Regions from separate parts of the Paenibacillus sp. MDV22-iso6 genome, predicted to be linked through region 4. Evidence: riboswitches for the same ligand, from Rfam matches in the RefSeq annotation. Region 4 holds a riboswitch; each other region holds the start of a gene.
The links. Region 4 has a riboswitch for cyclic di-AMP ahead of AC4PM4_RS30215 (C40 family peptidase). Riboswitches for the same ligand answer to the same signal wherever they lie in the genome.

Region 1 (4,885 bases), on a different contig from region 4:
TACAAAACCCTGCCGAAGGCCAGCAGGGTCTTGTACTCGAACATCAGGTATCCAAAGATACCCTGCTCTATATGTTCCCTTTACTCCTACGAGTCAGGTCTTAAACTACATTAAGTACCACATCAATATTGCCGCGTGTTGCTTTGGAGTAAGGACAGAAATCATGTGCCTTGCGTGCAAGATCCTCTGCTTGACTGTGATCCACGCCAGGCATGCTCACATCCAAACGTACAGACAGTTGGAAACCATCATCTGCCGGATCTTTGCCGATGGATACATTACTTGTGACCACCACATTCTCCAATTTCACGCCTGCTTTGCGTGCCACATTGGCAAGAGCACTTTCATAACATGCACCGTATCCCGCTGCAAAGAGCTGCTCAGGATTGGTTCCTTCACCACCGGAGCCTCCAAGTTCTTTTGGCATTTTCAGATCATGCTTGAGCACGCCATCCGAAGAAGCCACCGAACCTGTACGTCCACCTTTAACTGTCGCTGTTGCTGTATATAAAGCTTCCATTAAGAATCTCTCCTTCACCTTTAAGTTTTTTGTTGCCTACAATTCAATTTAAACTTCTGGCTCATTTTGAAACGTTGTTGCTCCTTATTCAGCTTTTACATCTTTATCTTTTTCATGCATTGGGGATGAACACAGGTAATTTATCCAGGGTTGGGTAATATACTAAGGCACAATTCACTCTCCGGTAAATTTTGTCCTCATACACAAAAGTTGCACTAGACAAAAATAATTGAAGGAGTACAATGTAAGTATCAACATAAACGTTTAGACATATTTGAAGTCGTTTAATTACGCTTTTAAGATTTTGGTTTCAATGTTCCAATTTAATCAAAGGAATGACACCGTTCCTCTTCATATAGAATATCAATACTTCAAAGTCGGGTGATTATATTATGAGTAAAAAAAATCCGTTCAACACTCCTTCAAATGAGCCATTGGCTGCGGGCATGGCCCCATCTCTCGGGGAAGCCCACAGCTCCATGAAGGTGCCTCAGAACGCTGCTTGGTGGAAAAAGTTCCTTGCTTTTGTTGGACCGGGTTACCTCGTTGCCGTTGGATATATGGATCCTGGGAACTGGGCAACGGATATTGCGGGTGGTTCACAATTCGGTTATACGTTATTGTCCGTTATTCTGATTTCGAACTTAATGGCAGTTGTGTTACAGTCTCTCGCTGGCAAGCTCGGGATTGTCACAGGACGGGATTTGGCGCAAGCCTGCCGCGAACGATTTAGCATGCCTGTTGTAATCGTGTTATGGATTTTGTGTGAGCTTGCGATTGCAGCCACCGACCTTGCCGAGGTTATTGGTTCAGCCATCGCGCTCAAGCTGCTGTTCAACATCCCCATGTTATACGGCGTCATTATTACCGCTGTCGATGTACTGGTCATTCTTTTGCTGCAAAATAAAGGCTTTCGCGCATTGGAATCCCTCGTAATTGTACTGATGGCTACCATCGCCCTCTGCTTCGGGATTGACCTGTTTCTCGCTAAACCGGATATGGGTGGCGTCATGCATGGTTTCGTACCGAATGTTGAGATTTTGCAAAATCCGGCTATGCTCTACATCGCCATCGGGATTATCGGTGCAACCGTGATGCCCCATAATCTGTATCTGCATTCTTCCATTGTGCAGACCCGTCAGATTGAACAGACGCCAAAAGGAAAAAAAGAAGCGATTCTGTATTCCACCATGGATTCAACCATCGCTTTAACGCTAGCTCTGTTCATTAATGCAGCCATCCTGATTGTGTCTGCTGCCGTGTTTCATAGTGCGGGTATGACCCAGGTGGCGGAAATTACAGATGCTTACCATCTGTTGACACCTCTGCTGGGAACCACCATCGCCAGCATCCTGTTCGGTGTAGCCCTGCTGGCTTCAGGCCAAAACTCAACACTCACCGGCACGTTGTCCGGACAGATTGTAATGGAAGGCTTCCTGAACATTCGTATTCCAGCGTGGCTTCGTCGACTGGTTACACGTCTGATCGCTATCATCCCGGCCGTCATCGTAACAGCCATTGCTGGAGAGCACGGAACAGAAGAACTGTTGATTCTTAGCCAGGTTGTGCTGTCTCTGCAGCTACCCTTTGCCGTCATTCCGCTGGTAATGTTTACGAGTGACAAAAAAAGCATGGGGGCTTTTGCCAACAAGCTGTGGCTCAAAATCATCTCCTGGATCATTGCCGGAGTTATCGTTGTCCTGAATGTGTATCTGATTATCCAGACCATTCTGTTGTTCTAGGTTAAACGGAATTACGCCGTATTTTGTCTAACTCAAAAAGGCTGATCAACTCAAGTAACGTACCCCTTGAGACGATCAGCCTTTTATATGTTAGAGCAGCAGCCTAATTATACCGAATAGTTCATAAATACTGCTCTTATTTAGTTGTCTGAATTTTGAGTTACCATTAACAAAGGAAGAAGTTGCTCCAGTGATTCAATAGTCCAGTCTGGACGCTCTGCATCCGCAAGCTCCGGCTGGAATCTGCCATAACCCTGCAAAATCCGGATCGTGTGCATACCCAGCTTCTTAGCCGGAATAATATCATTATCAATCCTGTCGCCGATCATGACCGCTTCCTCAGGTTTGCATCCCGCCTGTTTCAACGCTACAGCATACAATTCAGGATCAGGCTTGGACACTCCTTCTTCAGCCGAACAGGCCAGCACATCCACATACTTGCGCAAGCCGTAGCTATCCAGCCGATTTTCCGTCCCCGGACTCTGATTGGCAATGATACCAATCTTATAGTGTTGCGACAACGTCTGGAGAACAGCGTCGGCTGACGCGAAGGGGCGCTCAAGCTCTTTGCGGAACTTCAGCTTCTCCTGTATCTGTTCCCGGTGCCCCTCGTCGCTGATAAGGGTACGAATAGCCAATTTCATCGGCCATTGCTCGTAATTTCGGTAGGAGGCGGCAAATAGTTCTCGCACCGTCTGCATCTCCACCTGATAACCAAGCGCACAAGCTTCACGAACGAACTGACCGATAATATCATCTACCGGCTCCCATTCGTCCACGAGCGTATCCCCCACATCAAAGAACAACCATTGTATTCCACGTACATCCGGCACGCCTATTCCTCCTCGTTAGCCACAGGAAATCCATATCCCTATTTCCCAAACCATAAAAAAGAAGACCCACCAACATGCATGAGTCTCCTCAAGTTTCCGTTTATTTATGATTTCAATTATAACAGGCAGCTGGCACTGGATCAATCACAGGAATAGTACTAGCCACTAGCCATTCAGTAGAAACCCAACTTCCCCATTCAAGGAATATACAATACGGTCTGCTCCCATTCCCCGATAGATCCCTTTGGGGTGGCTTTGTTCCGTAATGACACACAGGGACTTGGATGTCCAGGAGCGGCAGATCTGTAAATATCGACAGGTCAGGTTTAGGCTATTTTCAAAAATAAAAACATTGCCGACACTACCTTGCGGCAAAAACCATTTCTGAGCAGCAGCTGTGTTCATGCGAATGACATGCTCCACACCAATCCTCCGGAGCCTGCGCTCTTCCCCTGCACTGTTGGTCAGAACGGCAAACGGCATTTTTTTGTACATCAGCAATTTGATAAATTTACGTCCTGCTTCATTTGGAGCAGTCACTAAGATCATCTCTTTATCCATCATTCGTTCCTCCCTTGGCGTGAAAAGACAACAAAAAAGAAGCGTGGGGGACCAAGGCCTCCCGGACGCTTCTTCAATAATCCATAGCAAAAAGACACTATGAACCAGCGTACGGCTTGTTGCCTCTCCCTTTAACGCTTACGAGGTTAGCTGACGGATTCGGGCGCGAGAGTCGCCCTATTTCCGGCTGTCACCGGAAAATTCACCCCATGGATGCCTACTGTCCTGGACAGTTCATCCTGTTGGTTCCCCCGTTTCCCACCCATGAATGAATGGAAACTCAGCGATTAAAACATCGTTCTTTTATAATCATTAATCAGAGCGATATTATCGTTTGTTTCGTTTTTCATGTAAAATTTAATTTAAATTGGAATTACGATATGAATCATACACCCGTGCCATATTGGTGTAAAGTCTGCGCAGATCACCGAATCGACGGATTTTTGCCATTACACATCAATAATAGCGCTTACAACGTATCCATTCTCTACCCATCTCATCAAAGCTCTCTAATTCTCTCTTTAGCGAAATTCAGGTAGCAAATCAGTCACAGATCATACACGACAGCTTCAAATTGAGTTAAAAAAGCAATATTAATTTTGCATTATTTAATTGTAATCAATATAATAGAAGAAAGAAGAATATGAAATGGAGGCGATTTTCATGTCAGTCTACGACTACAAAGTAAACACCCTTCGCGGTCAGGAAGTTGAAATGTCCAACTATCGTGACAAAGTACTGCTTATCGTGAATACAGCAAGCCAATGCGGCCTCACACCTCAATTCAAAGGTCTGCAAGAGCTTCAGGATAAGTTTAAAGACTCCCCATTCGAAGTTCTTGGTTTTCCAAGCAACCAGTTTGCACAGGAAAAAGGCTCTTCTGATGATATTGCCGAGTTCTGCCAGATGAACTATGGTGTTAGCTTCCCGATGTTTGAGAAGATCGATGTGAATGGTTCAAGCGCTCACCCTCTATTCCAGCACCTTACCAAAGAAGCACCAGGCGTACTCGGCTCCAAAGCCATCAAATGGAACTTCACCAAATTCCTTGTGGATCAGAACGGACGTGTTCTGAAACGGTATGCTCCCAAAACAACACCTGATAAAATTGAAGCGGACATCAAAGAATTGCTTAAATAACAAGTAAAGGCCATCCGACCCAGCAGACAGAATGAGCATGCATTCAGGGGAAACGGGTGACCTTTTTTTGTCTGGCCCATCTGTACTGT
Region 2 (4,885 bases), on a different contig from region 4:
CCCAGCTTCCCACATTACGGTACTGAGTGTCGCATACTCCTGCAGGCTCAATGTTTCTCCCCGTCTTGAAGGCTGAATACCGGCCTGCTCCAGCAACTGATCAGCCTGTTCTCTGTTCTCCTTCGTGAAGAAACGGGCTTTCAGATTATTGGAGATGGTTTTTCTACGCTGCGCAAAGGAAGCCTGTACCACTTCGAAGTAATGTGCCTCGTCGGGAACTTCAACCGGTGGTTGTTCACGCACCTTTAACTTAATTACAGCCGATTCCACATTAGGCTGCGGAATAAAGACCGTGGGCGGAACAATACAGACCAATTCCGGCATACTGTAGTACTGAACCGCAATGCTCAAACTGCCATAGTCCTTTGATCCTGGTGCAGCAGCCATGCGTTCAGCCACTTCCTTCTGGATCATGACCACAATGCTGTCTACAGGCAGCTTCTCTTCGAGCAGCTTCATCATGATTGGCGTCGTTACATAATAAGGCAGATTGGCTACAACACTCACTTTATCTACCGTTCCAAAATCGGTATGGAACAACTCAGCTAGATCCAGCTTCAGCACATCCCCGTGATGCACACGAACGTTTGGATAAGGCTGCATCACTTCACCCAGAATCGGGATCAATCGCTGATCAATCTCTACAGCCGTTACAGGACCGGCTACCCGAGCCAGACGTTCTGTGAGCGCGCCAATCCCTGGTCCGATCTCAAGTGCGCCCTTGGACTCGTCCAAATCAGCTGCATTTACAATTTTGTTCAATATATTTTGATCGATCAGAAAGTTCTGACCTAAGCTCTTCTTGAATGAAAATCCGTGTCTTTGAATGATTTCTTTGGTTCGTTTGGGTGTTGCAATTTCTACGGTTTCTTCCATGCCTTTCATACGCTCACAATCCTTCACGTTCAATTTGCGATAATGCTTCGGAGAACTCTTCCCGGGTAATCTGGAATACACTCAACCGCTTGTGGAACTGCTTGCCATTGCAATAACCTATGCCCAGCAGATTGCCCATCTCCATACGACGTGCAGCAGCCTGTGGGTGCACAATCAGTCCCGCCGCAATCAGATCCTCCCAATCAATCAGACTGGGTGCGCCTTCATATGACGTGTGTACACGTGCTAATGCATGACGAATCGCCTCCGGTGAAGCGTTCTCCACTCCGATGTCGCCTTTGCGCGTAGCATCTGCCTCCGGAATGAAAGCATGCTTGCAACCAGGTACTTTATTGGCGATGATTTTACGAATACGTTCACCAGCATGATCCGGGTCTGTCAGTACGATGACACCACGTCTCTCTTGAGCAAGTGCGATCCGCTTTAGAATGCGCTGGTTGATGGCGGACCCACCAGTCTCGATCGTATCTGCCTGAACCGCACGTCGAATGGCTACGGTATCGTCACGGCCTTCTACCACGATCACTTCTTTTATCATGTTCCATTTCTTCCTTTCTAACGCAAAAAGAAGAGGAATATCCCTCTTCTCTGCCAAACGGCGGGGGAGACTGAATTCAGACCCCTCCGCCGCATATTCCGCATGAATCATTCATGCTTATATTTTATAGCATTCCCATTTCAAAGTAAAACGATTTTAGTTCGCTTCCGGCTTCACCGGACCAATCACATATACCGTCTTGCCTTTCTTCCGTCCGAAGTTCAGGGCATGCTTCACACTATCATAATACACATCAATTTTGTTGCCTTTAATGGCACCACCTGTGTCTTCCGCACGACGGAAGCCAAGGCCCTCGATATACACCCACCAGCCAATCGGAATGATTTTGGGATCAACCGCAATGGTACGTCCCTCAGTTACCCGAGTACCTGAAGCTGTTTTTGTGCCGATACCAGGCTCTTCAGAAGAGTATGCCGTCATGGATACATTTTTCAAGACTTTTGAATATTTAAAAGAACTGCCTGAGACGGTAATTACTTTGCTGCCCGAGGCAGCGGTTTTCTTCGAGTTCGTGGTTGTTGCTGTTTTTGTCGTGGAAGTCTGCGCCGATACCGTCTGAATCACTGGCTCTTTCACAACAGGTTTGGCTTTGGTACCAATGGCAATCACTTTATCGACGCGATTCGTTGCGACCGATTTACCCACCATTTTTTTGGAGACCAATTCTCCATCCTGAAACACTTTTTCAATATGCTGTACAAGTGTGCCTTCTTTACCGCTCACAACGACACGATTGTCGCCTTTGTACAAGCTAGGGTCAGCCGTTTTGATCACTTTATAAGCAATCGGATGTTCCACTTCCACCGTACGCTTTGTTACCCGCACTACACGGATTTTCATATCCGCTTCAATAGTGGTTCCAAGCGCCGGATATACTTTGTCTTCACTTGCAATTTGAATACCTGATTTTTTAATCGCATCTTTTACCGATGAATCGGTTGTATACAGAGTCTTGGTGTCCCCGTCTGCCGTAATATTAACTGGAACGGCCCGCTCAATAACGATGCGGTCTCCATCTGTGATCGCCCCATTCAAGGGCATGGATACCTGATCGTGAGGGCTGACTGTGATTGACTGCTCCTCCAGCATTTCCTGAAGCATTCCTGTACGAGTCTCTACCGCTTGAGCTTTGCCATCAATAACCAGTGAAATTTGTTTCCCGGCCTGACCGTAAACGACTAACAAGATCATGATTGTAAGCGCAATTGAGAAAATCGCGATCAATGCCATTTGACGCAAGTTCTCATGCTTCCACCGCAACGCGAAAGACTTACTGGATGATCGTGACTCATGGGTCTCTTCTGGTTGGAATGTGCCCACTTCTCCGTCCTCCTTCATAGCCTCGCCGTCTAAAGTAATGCATGATGTCTTTGACGCGACTATACCAAATTTTCTACAGAACACAGATCGGACCAACATAATCCGGTTCTGCACCATGAATCAATCTTCGCAACATGATGTCATCCTCCTGAATACTTACCGTATGATGACAGTATTTCTTTTATTCAAAAACAAAAAAGCCAAAGAAAGAGTTTAAGAGGAACTCTTTCGTGGCTTCCGAATGATTCTGAATATCGGAAATTCATGCACGAGGTTGCCTCTCTTTTTCCGCTTGCGAGGTTAGCTGTCGGGTTCGGGCGAAAGAGAGCCGCCCTATCTCCGGTCATCCGCTCATGGCGGACGCCCTTGAATTCACCCCGAGACCCAAAGAAGAAATCAAATACGGCTTCGCAGATTCATACGCTGCTTTTGGGTCAGCGCATGTTGCGCATCGGCTGCAATCACCGATGTTTAAGCCCTATTGGTTCCCCCGCTCTCCGTTAACGGAGACTCAGCGAGACTGATTCATGAAAGTAATGTTGTTTCATCGGAAAGTGTCCCTTTGTTCATCCCCCGAACATCTGTCCAATTTTCCGCACAACAATTCACTGAAAAGATGATATCCTGTTTCTATGCATGTTGTAAAGCGTTGTTCAAGTACGTTTTTCTAAATATTTGGTTAAAATATTGTAATATTCTTGATTTATTTGGATCAAAAAGCAAATTAACTCCGCCTAACTCACTTTTTCACCCGTTTTGCTCGATCTTTTAACGAATCCCAAATCGTTCCATGGCATTTTTGGTCGTTATTGCTGCAATTTCCTCTATCGAAATGCCTTTAATTTCCGCAGCTGCTTCTGCAACCAGACGTACATGCGCTGTCTCATTTCGTTTTCCACGATAAGGGTGCGGTGTCAAATAAGGAGCGTCCGTTTCGATGAAAAATCGGTCCATAGGAACCTTCTCAAGTACCTCTTTAGGCTGCTTCGCATTTTTGAACGTGATTGGCCCTCCGAAGGAAAGATGAAAGCCTAAATCCAGACACATTTTCGCCGTTTCCCAGCTGCCAGAGAAGGAATGCATGACACCGCCTACTTCTCCAGCTTTCTCTTCACGCAAAATCTTTACAATATCCTCATGCGCATCCCGGTTGTGAATGACAATCGGCATATTCAACTCACGGGCAAGACCAATCTGTTGTCGTAATACGCGATGTTGAACCTCTTTCGGGGAAGTGTCCCAGTAGTAGTCTAGACCAATTTCGCCGATGGCTACCACTTTTTCATGCTTGCATAAAGATGCAATCCATTCCAGATCACCCTCTTGCATTGTGATTGCATCCACTGGGTGCCAGCCTACGGCAGCATATATAAATTCATAGGTTTCAGCCAGCTTCATCGTGGTTGGAATGGTCTCCCGGTTAAAGCCCACATTAATCATGCGACCAACGCCTGCATCCACAGCACGCTGAATCATTTCCTCGCGGTCCTCGTCGAATTGTGGTGCATCCAGGTGTGTATGTGTGTCGAACAACATCATGCTGTATTTCTCCCTTCTTGTCGAATAAACGACTATCTCTATTTAATCCATCCTGCAGTCTTAACCAGAACATAACTATTACTAAATTGGATCATGTTTTTTTTATATTTCTTTCATTGTTTGTTGAGCACAACATGTAGAACGAACAAGTTCCTTCATATCTATATGTGCTCATTTTTAGGCAATCGGGTTGTATTCTAATTACTTTGATTACAAAATTATGTCGATCTACATGTACTCTCCATTAAAGCAGATTACTGTATCATGAAAAATAGCTCTTTTCGAAAGCTTTTTTACATCATGATTCTTGAACAGCATTGCGCATCATTTAATGGGAGAAATAGGGGCGTATATGGGACGGTAATTCATGAACAATCGCATCCACCTTATTTTGCGGATAATACAAATGATGCTTTCCACGATGAAGACCACTGATTGAACGGACAATGTCGGACACCTCTGACAACTCATGTAACTTGTCTTGCCGATCAAGCAGCAGAATCTGCTTGTCCGTGGATTCATCCGGACGAAACACATCATACGGATTATCCGTTGGAAAATCAATTTCAA
Region 3 (4,885 bases), on a different contig from region 4:
GCATGACACTGTTTACTCCGATGAGAATAAGAAGGGTAACCCAGGTAATCCAGTTTCCTGCTTTATGACCGAATAGATGCTTGTTGAGATCTTCGTATGAGCGCGAGCCGGTATCATGGGCAATCAGCATCATTTTTGTACCTAACCAGACAAAGAGCATGGTCGATAAGCCAATGGTAATGGTGGCCCATTTGCCATACTGGGTAAAAAACTGCAATATCTCCTGTCCTGTTGCAAAGCCGGCTCCTACTACCGTTCCAATGTATGTAAATGCGATCTGCAGCACCCGAAATGCCTGTTTCATGCGTTTCCCCTCTCAGGCCCCTGAATAGTTTGGACATGCGGGTGCCATGGTACAAGGTATGCTTGACCCATCAAAGTCATGACAATTGAAGTGTGACATAGGGTCATTTCTATGCTCTGGACAAGAGCAAAGGCAATTTCGCTTGAACTGATAGCCGGATCTATGATACTTTTACGTCATAGGATAGGCTTGGGAGGTCAAATTATGGAAGTATTGAAACAACGAATTTTACAAGAAGGTGTAGTCATGTCAGATCAGGTGCTGAAGCTGGATGGTCTGCTGAATCACCAGATTGATCCTGCATTGACGATGGAAATGGGACGTGAATTTGCCGCTCGTTTTCGTGAGAGTGGTGTAACTCGGGTCATTACAGTGGAGTCTTCCGGGATTCCGGTCGCCTTTGCTGCCGCACATGAACTGGGTGTTCCTCTGGTATTTGCCCGTCGCAAAAAAACACTTTTGGCTGACCCCGACGCCTACTGTGAAAGAGTACCTTCTTTTACGAAAGGGATCGTAACAGATATTATGGTGTCCCGTGAATATATTCATGAGAATGACCGTATTTTGTTTATTGACGATATCATTGCGAATGGCGATGCCGCTCGTGGTGTCATCAAAATTATCGAACGTTCGGGTGCGGAACTGGTCGGATTCGGTGTCGTGGTCGAAAAATGTTTTCAGGCCGGAGCGCGCACTATTCGTGAGCAGGGTATCCCGGTTGAAGCGTTGGTGCGCATTCGTTCACTGAACGATGGCACCGTGCAATTTGACGATAACGAATTGTGACTTTTTAAAGGAAAAAGTGCCTATTTTTATAACAATGCCTTTGCATGACCGCTGATTTCATTTATAATGGGGTTATGTTAGGGAGAGGAGGCAACACCATGGGTAACCAACCGGCAACAGAACAATTTTTTATTGATAAGCTGGCGGAATCGAAAGTACATTTTGAGCGTGCCCTGGATTGTAAACATACGGAATTCGATGACCTTTATCCCTATATGATTGAACATCCTCAATTTTTCTGGTACAAACGCTACGTTGCCTGGTCAGAATTGCTGACGATTGTAGGCTTGTGCGAAGAGTTGTCCTTCTCTTGGAAAGAACAATTTACACCGCATCAAGTGGAGTACCTTGAAGAACGTGTGATGTCCGCCAAAGTGCTTGATTTTTGGTTTGAGAAGAACGACAGCAAAGAGCACGCGCAGCGGTAACTTTCAGTCGGGACATACTTTCGAATGACATGACAGTCCAATACAGTCACGTGAGACCTAAATGACTTTTCATTTAGGTCTCTTTTTGTAAATAATTTTTTTGGGAAAGTAGGCGCCATAAATATGATCAGTGATGCACAATTGGATGCACTGCGTTTATCGGGTGAAAAAGTAAGGGTAGTACGGGACGAGATTCAGTCCAATGATGTGACAGGTATTGTAGTGGCTTGGGACGGGGAGCAGGTACTCATTCGCCGTCAGAATCGTCGTGTGGTCAAGCTTGATCGGAATTATCGATATCAATTGTTCAGCGAACCACGCGAGAGCCTGCTCGAAGAATAGGACATGCCTATTTAGGTTCATTTACCATGGATGTTTTGGCATAATTACACCTCTCGGGAGAGAAGATAGGTACAGTGAGAGCTTGTAACATATCAGCCGAGAGGATGTGCGGTAACCATGACACTGATGAATGATAAGGTTCATGCCTATAAAGATCAGATTGGTGAATTAAGCGATGTGCTACCAGCAGTGGTGAAGTCTTATCATGAGTTCACTGGAGAATGCTTTCAGGCAGGGGCGATTGATGCCAAGACCAAACAGCTGATTGCGCTGGGTATTGGACTGTTTGCGAACAATGAGGTATGTACGTTTTACCATGTGGAAGAGGCACGTGCCAAAGGAGCGACCGATCAGGAGATTATGGAGACGGTTGCTGTGGCTGGAGCGGTAGGCGGAGGCCATGCGCTGTCTCAGGGTGCAATGAGAGTACAGAAGGCTTTACATTAAGTATAGAAGTCTACAGCACACCGGATTTGTAAACAAAAGCCCCAAACAAAGAGGAGGTCCCGGATTCAACCGGAGCCTCCTCTTAGCGCTATATCAAATCAAACTTATATTTTGCCCAGCATTTTGTTATACATAAATTGTCCTGTTACCCGGCGTGCTGTTACGTAACGATCATTGAAGTAAGGATTGGATAATTGTGTGATGCTGACACCCTTGCTGCTTGAAGCATGAGCGAACTGTCCGCCCCCGATATATACACCTGTATGTGAAATGCCATTGCCCATCGTATTAAAGAATACCATGTCACCAGTACGCAGATTAGCTTTGGATACCGGAGTTCCGGCCTTAGCTTGTTGCTGGGAAGTGCGTGGTAATTCAATGCTATATTTGTTGAAAATATATCTCATAAATCCAGAGCAATCAAATCCGGCCATTGTTGTGCCGCCCCATTTGTAAGGTATGCCTGTCATGTTGTTAACGACGGTGTTGATACTGCTTGCCTCTGTGCTTGCTGCACCGGATGTAAGTAGAACTGCTGCTCCAAAAATGGAGATGATAAGCTTTTTCAAAATTTTTGTTCTCCCTTCGATGCCTACGGAGTTAGCTAAGGGTTCGGTAGAAGGTTCCCTATATTTCCTATGTATAAGAATAATTCACCCAAAATGGTTCCCCCGTTTTCAAACATGAAACTCGGCAAATGAATAATTAAGTTTTTGTAACCTTTTGAAACTATATTGCATAAATGCGAAAATGTCAAACCGATTTTGAACACTTCTTATCATCTCAATGTTAACGGAATTATCGCTATTTATGTAGAAATAACTCGAATATTGGGTTTTAATAGATGACAAAAAAGTAACTACTGTTTCAAATGGAGAAAAATTGGATAATTTATTGGCTTTCTCACATTTCGATTAGACGATACCTATAGGTTAAGACAAAGAATTTGTTACATATTGTTGCAATTATTGACAAAATTCATTGTTTTGCATAGAATTCTTTTTGTATAATCCACTTATTGGATGAAAAGAAATAGTTTGAGTTTAAAAACAAATATAAGGAGGGGAGACGCTCAAGGAAAACAGTTTGCAGAAAATGAATTGGGGAGTGTTCTAAACGATGTTGAAGGCACAAGCAAGGTTTGCATCTTTGGTAATGGCATGTACAATGATTTTCTCTGTTGTCGGAATGGTATTTCAGCCTGCTGCTAAGGTATCTGCTGCAGACGCATCTGGAACGACAGCAAGTATCTCAGATATTTTGAAGAATCAACGTCCTGACGGGGGATGGAAGAAGGATTACAAAGAAACAAGTGGTGAGTGGGCCAAATCTACGATTGATAATAAAGCTACATACTCAGAAATTAGAAGATTAGCCAAGGAATTTAAAAAGACAAATGATCCGCGATATTCGGCTGCTGCCATCAAAGGAATCAACTTTTTGTTAAATATGCAGTACTCCAATGGAGGATGGCCACAAGTATACCAGAGCTCAGGCTATCACAAACACATTACCTTCAACGACGATGCCATGATTAATGTCATGTACATGCTGGATGAAGTAGGTGCACGTAAAGGTGATTTCTCATTCATCGACAGCTCTCTTGCGGATCGCAGTAAAAAATCAGTTGCCAAAGGTGTAGATGCTATTCTCAATACACAGGTTGTAGCAAATGGTAAACTGACTGCATGGGGACAGCAGCATGATTCCAGCTCCCTAAAACCTGCAGGAGCAAGGATTTATGAAGTGCCTTCTCTAAGTGCTGGAGAGAGCAGTACGATTGTAAAGTTTTTGAAAACAAGACCGTCGAACTCGAAAATTAAGGTTTCCATTCAAGCGGCAGAAGCCTGGTTCAACAACGTGAAAATTACAGGATACAAGTATGTCAGAGAAAACGGAGATAGCAAACTCGTAGCTGATTCAGGTGCAGCGCCAATATGGGCACGTTTTTACGAAATTGGAACGGATAAACCGATCTTCGTAGGACGTGATGGGGTTTTGAAATACAAACTCAGCGATATCGATAAGGAAAGAAGAGGCGGGTATGCCTGGTATGGCAACTGGCCTTCAAAGATATAATTTATAAAAAGCTTTATCATTGAAACTGAAATTATATTTTTTTGTTGACACTAATTACCTGCACATGATATATTATCTCTTGTCGCCGCGATATAATTTCTCGGAGATAAGACATACGCGGTCGTGGCGGAATTGGCAGACGCGCACGGTTCAGGTCCGTGTGGGCTAACCCCCGTGGAGGTTCGAGTCCTCTCGACCGCATCATATGTAACACGAAAAAGGTTCCTAGAATGGCATTGCTGCCACTCTCGGAACCTTTTTTATTTGTTTACAGATTTTGATCTTTGCTTTTCCTGATTCTTTTCAACCCATTCCCTCGGCTTGAGCAAAGATGAAGTTTCCATTTGTTTATTTATCCATTAATGGAAATATGTTTGTTCTGCGACGGTTTGCCCCTATATTTCAGGTTAATTGTACGTAAAATACCGAATTGTACCTATCTTGGGAATGCCTCATCCACTATTCTCTTCTCGTGTGGAAGCGCTATCAACAGGAATTT
Region 4 (4,885 bases):
TATTCCTGGAGCGAATGGGCAGGTTATGCCTGCGATGCTGGAAGAGGCGGATACGGTAAAAAGCCTGACTGCAGCCGCAGCGGTGCTGCTGCAGCTGGAGATCCCGCTGCCTGCGGTCACCCGCGCCGCCCAACTGGCGGCTGAAGGCAGCGCATTGGTGGTACTCAACCCGGCGCCTGCGGTGCCGGGTCTGCCCCAGGAGCTCCTGCGGTGCGTCGACGTCGTCACGCCGAACCGCAGTGAGCTCGCCGTGCTCACCGGCCGGGATGATCTCCGGCCGGAAGACGTGGATGCGGCGGTCGCAGAGCTCGCCGCATCCCTCGGGGCCGCTGTCGTCACGACGCTCGGCCCCGAGGGGGCTGTGTACGCGGCAGCGTCTAGCGGCCGCGTTCAGGCAGAGCGTGCCGGCGCGTGCCGTGCGCCCGGCTACGCCGTAAGCGCCGTCGACACGACCGGCGCTGGCGATTGCTTCAACGGCGCGCTGGCAGTAGCCCTCGCGCGCGGAGAGACGCTGGACGCGGCGGTAAGCTTCGCCATGGGCGCAGCCGCGTTGTCGGTGACGAAGCTCGGCGCCCAGTCCGGGATGCCGTCCGCACGTGAAGTGCAGGCTTTCCTTGCCGAGCAGAAGGCAAAGACCCAGTAATATATGCATACTTTAGGTGAATCAGAGGCAGGCTGGAAGGATACGCTAATGCCTCTATTTAGCCATAGCATGGTGGATGTTTTCATCGGAGCATCCCTGAAATGACCAAGAGGCTCTTACTTCCCAGTACGGGAGAGTAAGAGCCTCTTGTCTGTATGACCATTGATAAAACGAGTAACCCTGTATTACCAATAAGGGTTGACTACGTTGCGCGTCTAGCGCCAGCGTGGTTTAGAGCATGAGTAAAGAGCAGAGGATGATTGAAGCCATCACACTCTCTATACATGCCCCCTGCCACAAACTGATCGCCTTGAACATCTTGGATTACTTCTTCTCCGCCAGCCACATCGCAATATTCGCGATTTCTTCATCCTTCAGCTTGTCTTTGAACGAAGGCATACCGCCGCTTTTACCTTTGACGATGGTCGTATAAATCTTCTCCACATCGTCCTGGCTGCCAATCTTCTGCAGACTAGGGCCCATGCCCCCTTGAAGCTGATCACCGTGGCAGGTAATACAGTTTGCTTTGACCAGTGCCTCAGCCTGTCCTGCATCCATTGTAACTTGCGGCATCGTCGGTTTCGCTTCTTCTGCAACTTCCTCTTTCCCTGGAAGCGTAAACATTAGTACAATAGCTAAAGCGCACGCTGCAAAAAATACCCCGCTCATGATCCATTTGTGCATCCCTTATGTCCCCTCCAGAATGAAAGATCATCTAACTTGAAACTATCCATATCATTATAACGGAACCTGTAGTGACATCATAGCATTTTGTGGTAATTTTTTGAACTAATCACATAACCGGGGACTTTTTGGGGTGATTTCAAGCCCTAGTTATTCGCGTGGACCTTCATAGACCATACAGTAAAAAGGTTTCAAACCACCCGGTGTCTGTCGTTCGTATGTATCCTGCGTAACAAATCCGGCTTTGAGATAGACACGAATAGCCCGGTCATTCCAGGTCAGAACTTCCAGATCAATTTCGTTTGCAGGGTTCCGGCGAATGGCTTCCTGCACAATGGCCGAGACAAAAGCCGTTCCTTGACCATGACCACATCGATCGGGGTGCATGCCAAGTCCGATGCGGGTTACACCTTCAAGAGGGAAGTACTGAGCAAAACCGCAAATCTGCTGATCCTCTCCCAGCACCACCGCATATTGTTCTTTCCGTAGCTTGGGATCGCCGAATTCCACTTCAAGTGCTTTCATCTGCTCCCAGGGCAGCCAGCTATAAATATTATAAGGCGGGTCATACTGCCAATCGCAGATTAGTTCCGCGTGTTCTTCTTGCATGGGCACAACGTGAAACGTCACAGGGGCTTCATCCATACAACTGCACGCTCCTCTCATTGTGAACAAGCTATAATGATTTTGATTTGTCCATATACATATACATATGTCATTCCATATCTAAGCTTGTTTTCACTCTACAAAAGAGGCGTTCATTTGGCAAGTCCTCGTTTTTGAAAAAAAGTGAAACAAAAGTTCCGGTAATTTCGTTTATATTATAGTGGGATGGGTAAAAACATTATAAGAGCACGGGCGAAGCAATGAAAAATAGCTTTAAAAAAAGTTAAAATTAGGTTTGATAGCTATCCCGAATATGTTAAGGAAACGAAGCACAAAAAAACCGCCGGATAACATTCCTGCGGAGAATGTACCAGACGGTTCTATTATGCTTCGTTACAGTAAAGTTATTGTTACAGCATGACGTTGCTCGGCTTGTCCCTATTCAATGGCCAATGTCTCATATGCGTCCGTGCTCATAATACGTTTAGCGCCAACATAGCGGTTGGCCCAATAGCTTTCGCTTAATTCGCTAATTGTAACTCCTTTGGAAGAAGAGGAGTGTGCAAACTTCCCATTCCCTACAAAGATCCCTACGTGCGAGACCCCTTTGCCCGTTGTATTGAAGAATACCAGATCACCTGGTCTCATTTCCATCCGGGATACCGAATCACCCATGTCGAATTGTGAACTCGATTGGCGAGCCAGATCAATGCCCAGCTTGTCGAATACATAACTTGTGAATCCAGAGCAGTCAAAGCCGTTAAGCGTTGTTCCTCCGCTTTTGTATGTAGTCCCCATTGCTGAATCAATAACTTGGTCCATTTTCGAATCTGCGAATGCGCTGCCTGCTCCAAGCGATAATGCGAATGTGAGGCTGAGTACAGCTGCGGTTAATTTCTTCTTAAACAAGAGATATACCCCTTCCAATGCCTGCGAGGTTAGCTTAAGGATTCGGTTGAAGGTCCCCTATGATCCCTCTGTTGCAAGATCAATTCACCCATAACTGGTTCCCCCGCTTCCCAGGTGCTAGGAATTTGGCTATGCTAGTTATGCACCTGCGAAATCAAGAAATGACGATTAAATTTTAAGTAGTTACAAATATGAAGGTAAAGATTACAAAGTTGTTACTAAAAACTCACTGCGATTATTGTAACAGAGGTATATCACTTTGGCAACGTTTAACAACAAAATTAACAAAAAAACCCTCGACCTTTGACGGGGAAAGGTCGAGGTTTGCTTGTTTAACGGCATTTGAAGAATACAACTTTACATAGAGATGGTAACCGTTTTTAACCGTTTAATTTAATCTTTGACCGAGTTGGACTGCCATAGGCGGAAATGGGCACATATTTTCCACAGGCTCAGCAAGCACCGGGCAAGTGGATACGTTTGTTGTAGTATAAGACCAGTTAAGCCGGTTAGTAACCATGAAGCTGAAGTAAAGGCACCAAAGACCAACAGATGAAGGCCGCCCAGCAGGACAGCAATGCCGATTAGAGTGATGACTTGGCGTAGTGCAATCCATATAGCTTGAAACGTACCACGTGCTCCGCCTTCCCCATCGGGAGCTGAGATACCAAACTGCATGTACAGTAGGACATGATGGATAACCCACCCGTATACAATCCAACCAGCAACATAGGGAATACCAGGCAAGAGCAGATGGAGGGAATGAAAACCTTCCATAAAGATGGAATAGAGCTTTGGCGCGAGCCAATAAGCGGGTAGCAGCAGTAATATAGTCCGAATGGTGTGGAGCAACAGCATCGGTTTCCATAAATTTTTGATACCGCGAATGAATGGAATGCGCTCTTCCGAATGGTTATAATGCTGGAGCGAGTAGAGCAGCCCTGCCTGAATGAGTGGGCTAATCAGAATCCGTATCAGCAGCATAGCCCCTAAAATCCATAAATAGCGGTGAACCTCCGGATTCGTTGTCAGACCGAGTTGGCTCTCCATTTTAAATAAAATCGTACTGAGTTCCCCTGTATCAGGGTCAGGATAACGCAGGAGCAGCGGAACCACAGCTGACTGCACCATTCGATAAAGAAAGTATCCCCATACTAATTGATAGAGAAATAAGAGTGCCGCAATGAACATATGCTGACGGACGAGAAACCAGCCTTCACGTATTTTCGCTTTCACTGTATCCACCTCACCATGACAGACTTCCGAATATGGCTTCTATAATTTTGGTTGCGCTCATGCTCCAGCGGGATTTAGTTGGCTCATCCAGTCCGGCTTTCAGAAAATTGTTCATATGATGGTTCTCCAGCACAATCGTGTATAGCGGATCAGTCATAGCCCAGGAAACAGGGGAAGTATAGGTCAGTTTGTAGGTAATGCGCTCCTCGCTACCATCCCATTCTTTCGTCATGGTTTTCCCATCTTCGAACATAATTCGAACAGGAACCTTCTTATATTCACTCCCTTTTTTCTGCAATGTAACCGATGACTCGTACAACGTTTGGCCGTCTTTCAGGATAGGATTGATTGCGATCTTTTCCACTGCAAAGTCAGCCATGCCATCGCCGTATACATACTGATTAAAATAATCGGTCCAGGATGTACGCGTCACTTGTTCCACGACCTTTTGAAAATCAGACGAAGTAGGGTGTTTAAAGCGGTATTTATTCACATAGGTCGAGAGAATACGCTCCATCGTTTTAGCACCAACCTGTTGTTCTATTCCAAGTAATACAAGCTTGCCTCGTGTGTATACGTTTGCTGCATATTGATTCTGGGAATCAAACTTCCAGGAGTCCTGTGTCAGTGAAGCTGGAGAAGTAATGAGACCAGCTTGTACGGGCAGATTCGGGATAAGTCCGTATTCCTGTTCCATTACTTTGTCTTCTGCATAGGAGGTGAATCCTTCGTCCAGCCAAGCCTCTTCAAATTCATTACTCGCGACCATGCCGTAAAAATACTGATGCCCAATCTCGTGCACAACCG

Region 1: it holds a riboswitch for cyclic di-AMP, as region 4 does, so the genes downstream of both, AC4PM4_RS08765 (HAD family hydrolase) here and AC4PM4_RS30215 (C40 family peptidase) in region 4, are expected to answer to the same signal.
Region 2: it holds a riboswitch for cyclic di-AMP, as region 4 does, so the genes downstream of both, AC4PM4_RS29440 (resuscitation-promoting factor) here and AC4PM4_RS30215 (C40 family peptidase) in region 4, are expected to answer to the same signal.
Region 3: it holds a riboswitch for cyclic di-AMP, as region 4 does, so the genes downstream of both, AC4PM4_RS16560 (C40 family peptidase) here and AC4PM4_RS30215 (C40 family peptidase) in region 4, are expected to answer to the same signal.

The regions. Positions count from the first base shown of each region.
Region 1 is NZ_JBZVDZ010000002.1:560,814-565,698, reverse strand. It holds gene AC4PM4_RS08780 (organic hydroperoxide resistance protein) at 101-520, opposite strand; gene AC4PM4_RS08775 (Nramp family divalent metal transporter) at 967-2,262, shown strand; gene AC4PM4_RS08770 (HAD family hydrolase) at 2,403-3,095, opposite strand; gene AC4PM4_RS08765 (HAD family hydrolase) at 3,261-3,656, opposite strand; cyclic di-AMP (ydaO/yuaA leader) riboswitch at 3,777-3,952, opposite strand; gene AC4PM4_RS08760 (glutathione peroxidase) at 4,320-4,796, shown strand; partial or broken gene AC4PM4_RS08755 (hypothetical protein) at 4,778-4,876, opposite strand.
Region 2 is NZ_JBZVDZ010000016.1:13,953-18,837, reverse strand. It holds gene rsmA (16S rRNA (adenine(1518)-N(6)/adenine(1519)-N(6))-dimethyltransferase RsmA) at 1-885, opposite strand, end outside; gene rnmV (ribonuclease M5) at 890-1,435, opposite strand; gene AC4PM4_RS29440 (resuscitation-promoting factor) at 1,592-2,776, opposite strand; cyclic di-AMP (ydaO/yuaA leader) riboswitch at 3,050-3,303, opposite strand; gene AC4PM4_RS29435 (TatD family hydrolase) at 3,545-4,315, opposite strand; gene AC4PM4_RS29430 (HD domain-containing protein) at 4,644-4,885, opposite strand, start outside.
Region 3 is NZ_JBZVDZ010000005.1:363,633-368,517, reverse strand. It holds gene AC4PM4_RS16585 (YkvI family membrane protein) at 1-304, opposite strand, end outside; gene AC4PM4_RS16580 (xanthine phosphoribosyltransferase) at 509-1,090, shown strand; gene AC4PM4_RS16575 (hypothetical protein) at 1,189-1,518, shown strand; gene AC4PM4_RS16570 (hypothetical protein) at 1,642-1,860, shown strand; gene AC4PM4_RS16565 (carboxymuconolactone decarboxylase family protein) at 1,978-2,307, shown strand; gene AC4PM4_RS16560 (C40 family peptidase) at 2,412-2,876, opposite strand; cyclic di-AMP (ydaO/yuaA leader) riboswitch at 2,882-3,013, opposite strand; gene pelA (pectate lyase) at 3,427-4,386, shown strand; tRNA gene AC4PM4_RS16550 (tRNA-Leu) at 4,504-4,587, shown strand.
Region 4 is NZ_JBZVDZ010000018.1:28,350-33,234, reverse strand. It holds gene rbsK (ribokinase) at 1-643, shown strand, start outside; gene AC4PM4_RS30225 (c-type cytochrome) at 968-1,327, opposite strand; gene AC4PM4_RS30220 (GNAT family N-acetyltransferase) at 1,478-1,972, opposite strand; gene AC4PM4_RS30215 (C40 family peptidase) at 2,372-2,842, opposite strand; cyclic di-AMP (ydaO/yuaA leader) riboswitch at 2,846-2,983, opposite strand; gene AC4PM4_RS30210 (hypothetical protein) at 3,236-4,078, opposite strand; gene AC4PM4_RS30205 (M1 family metallopeptidase) at 4,089-4,885, opposite strand, start outside.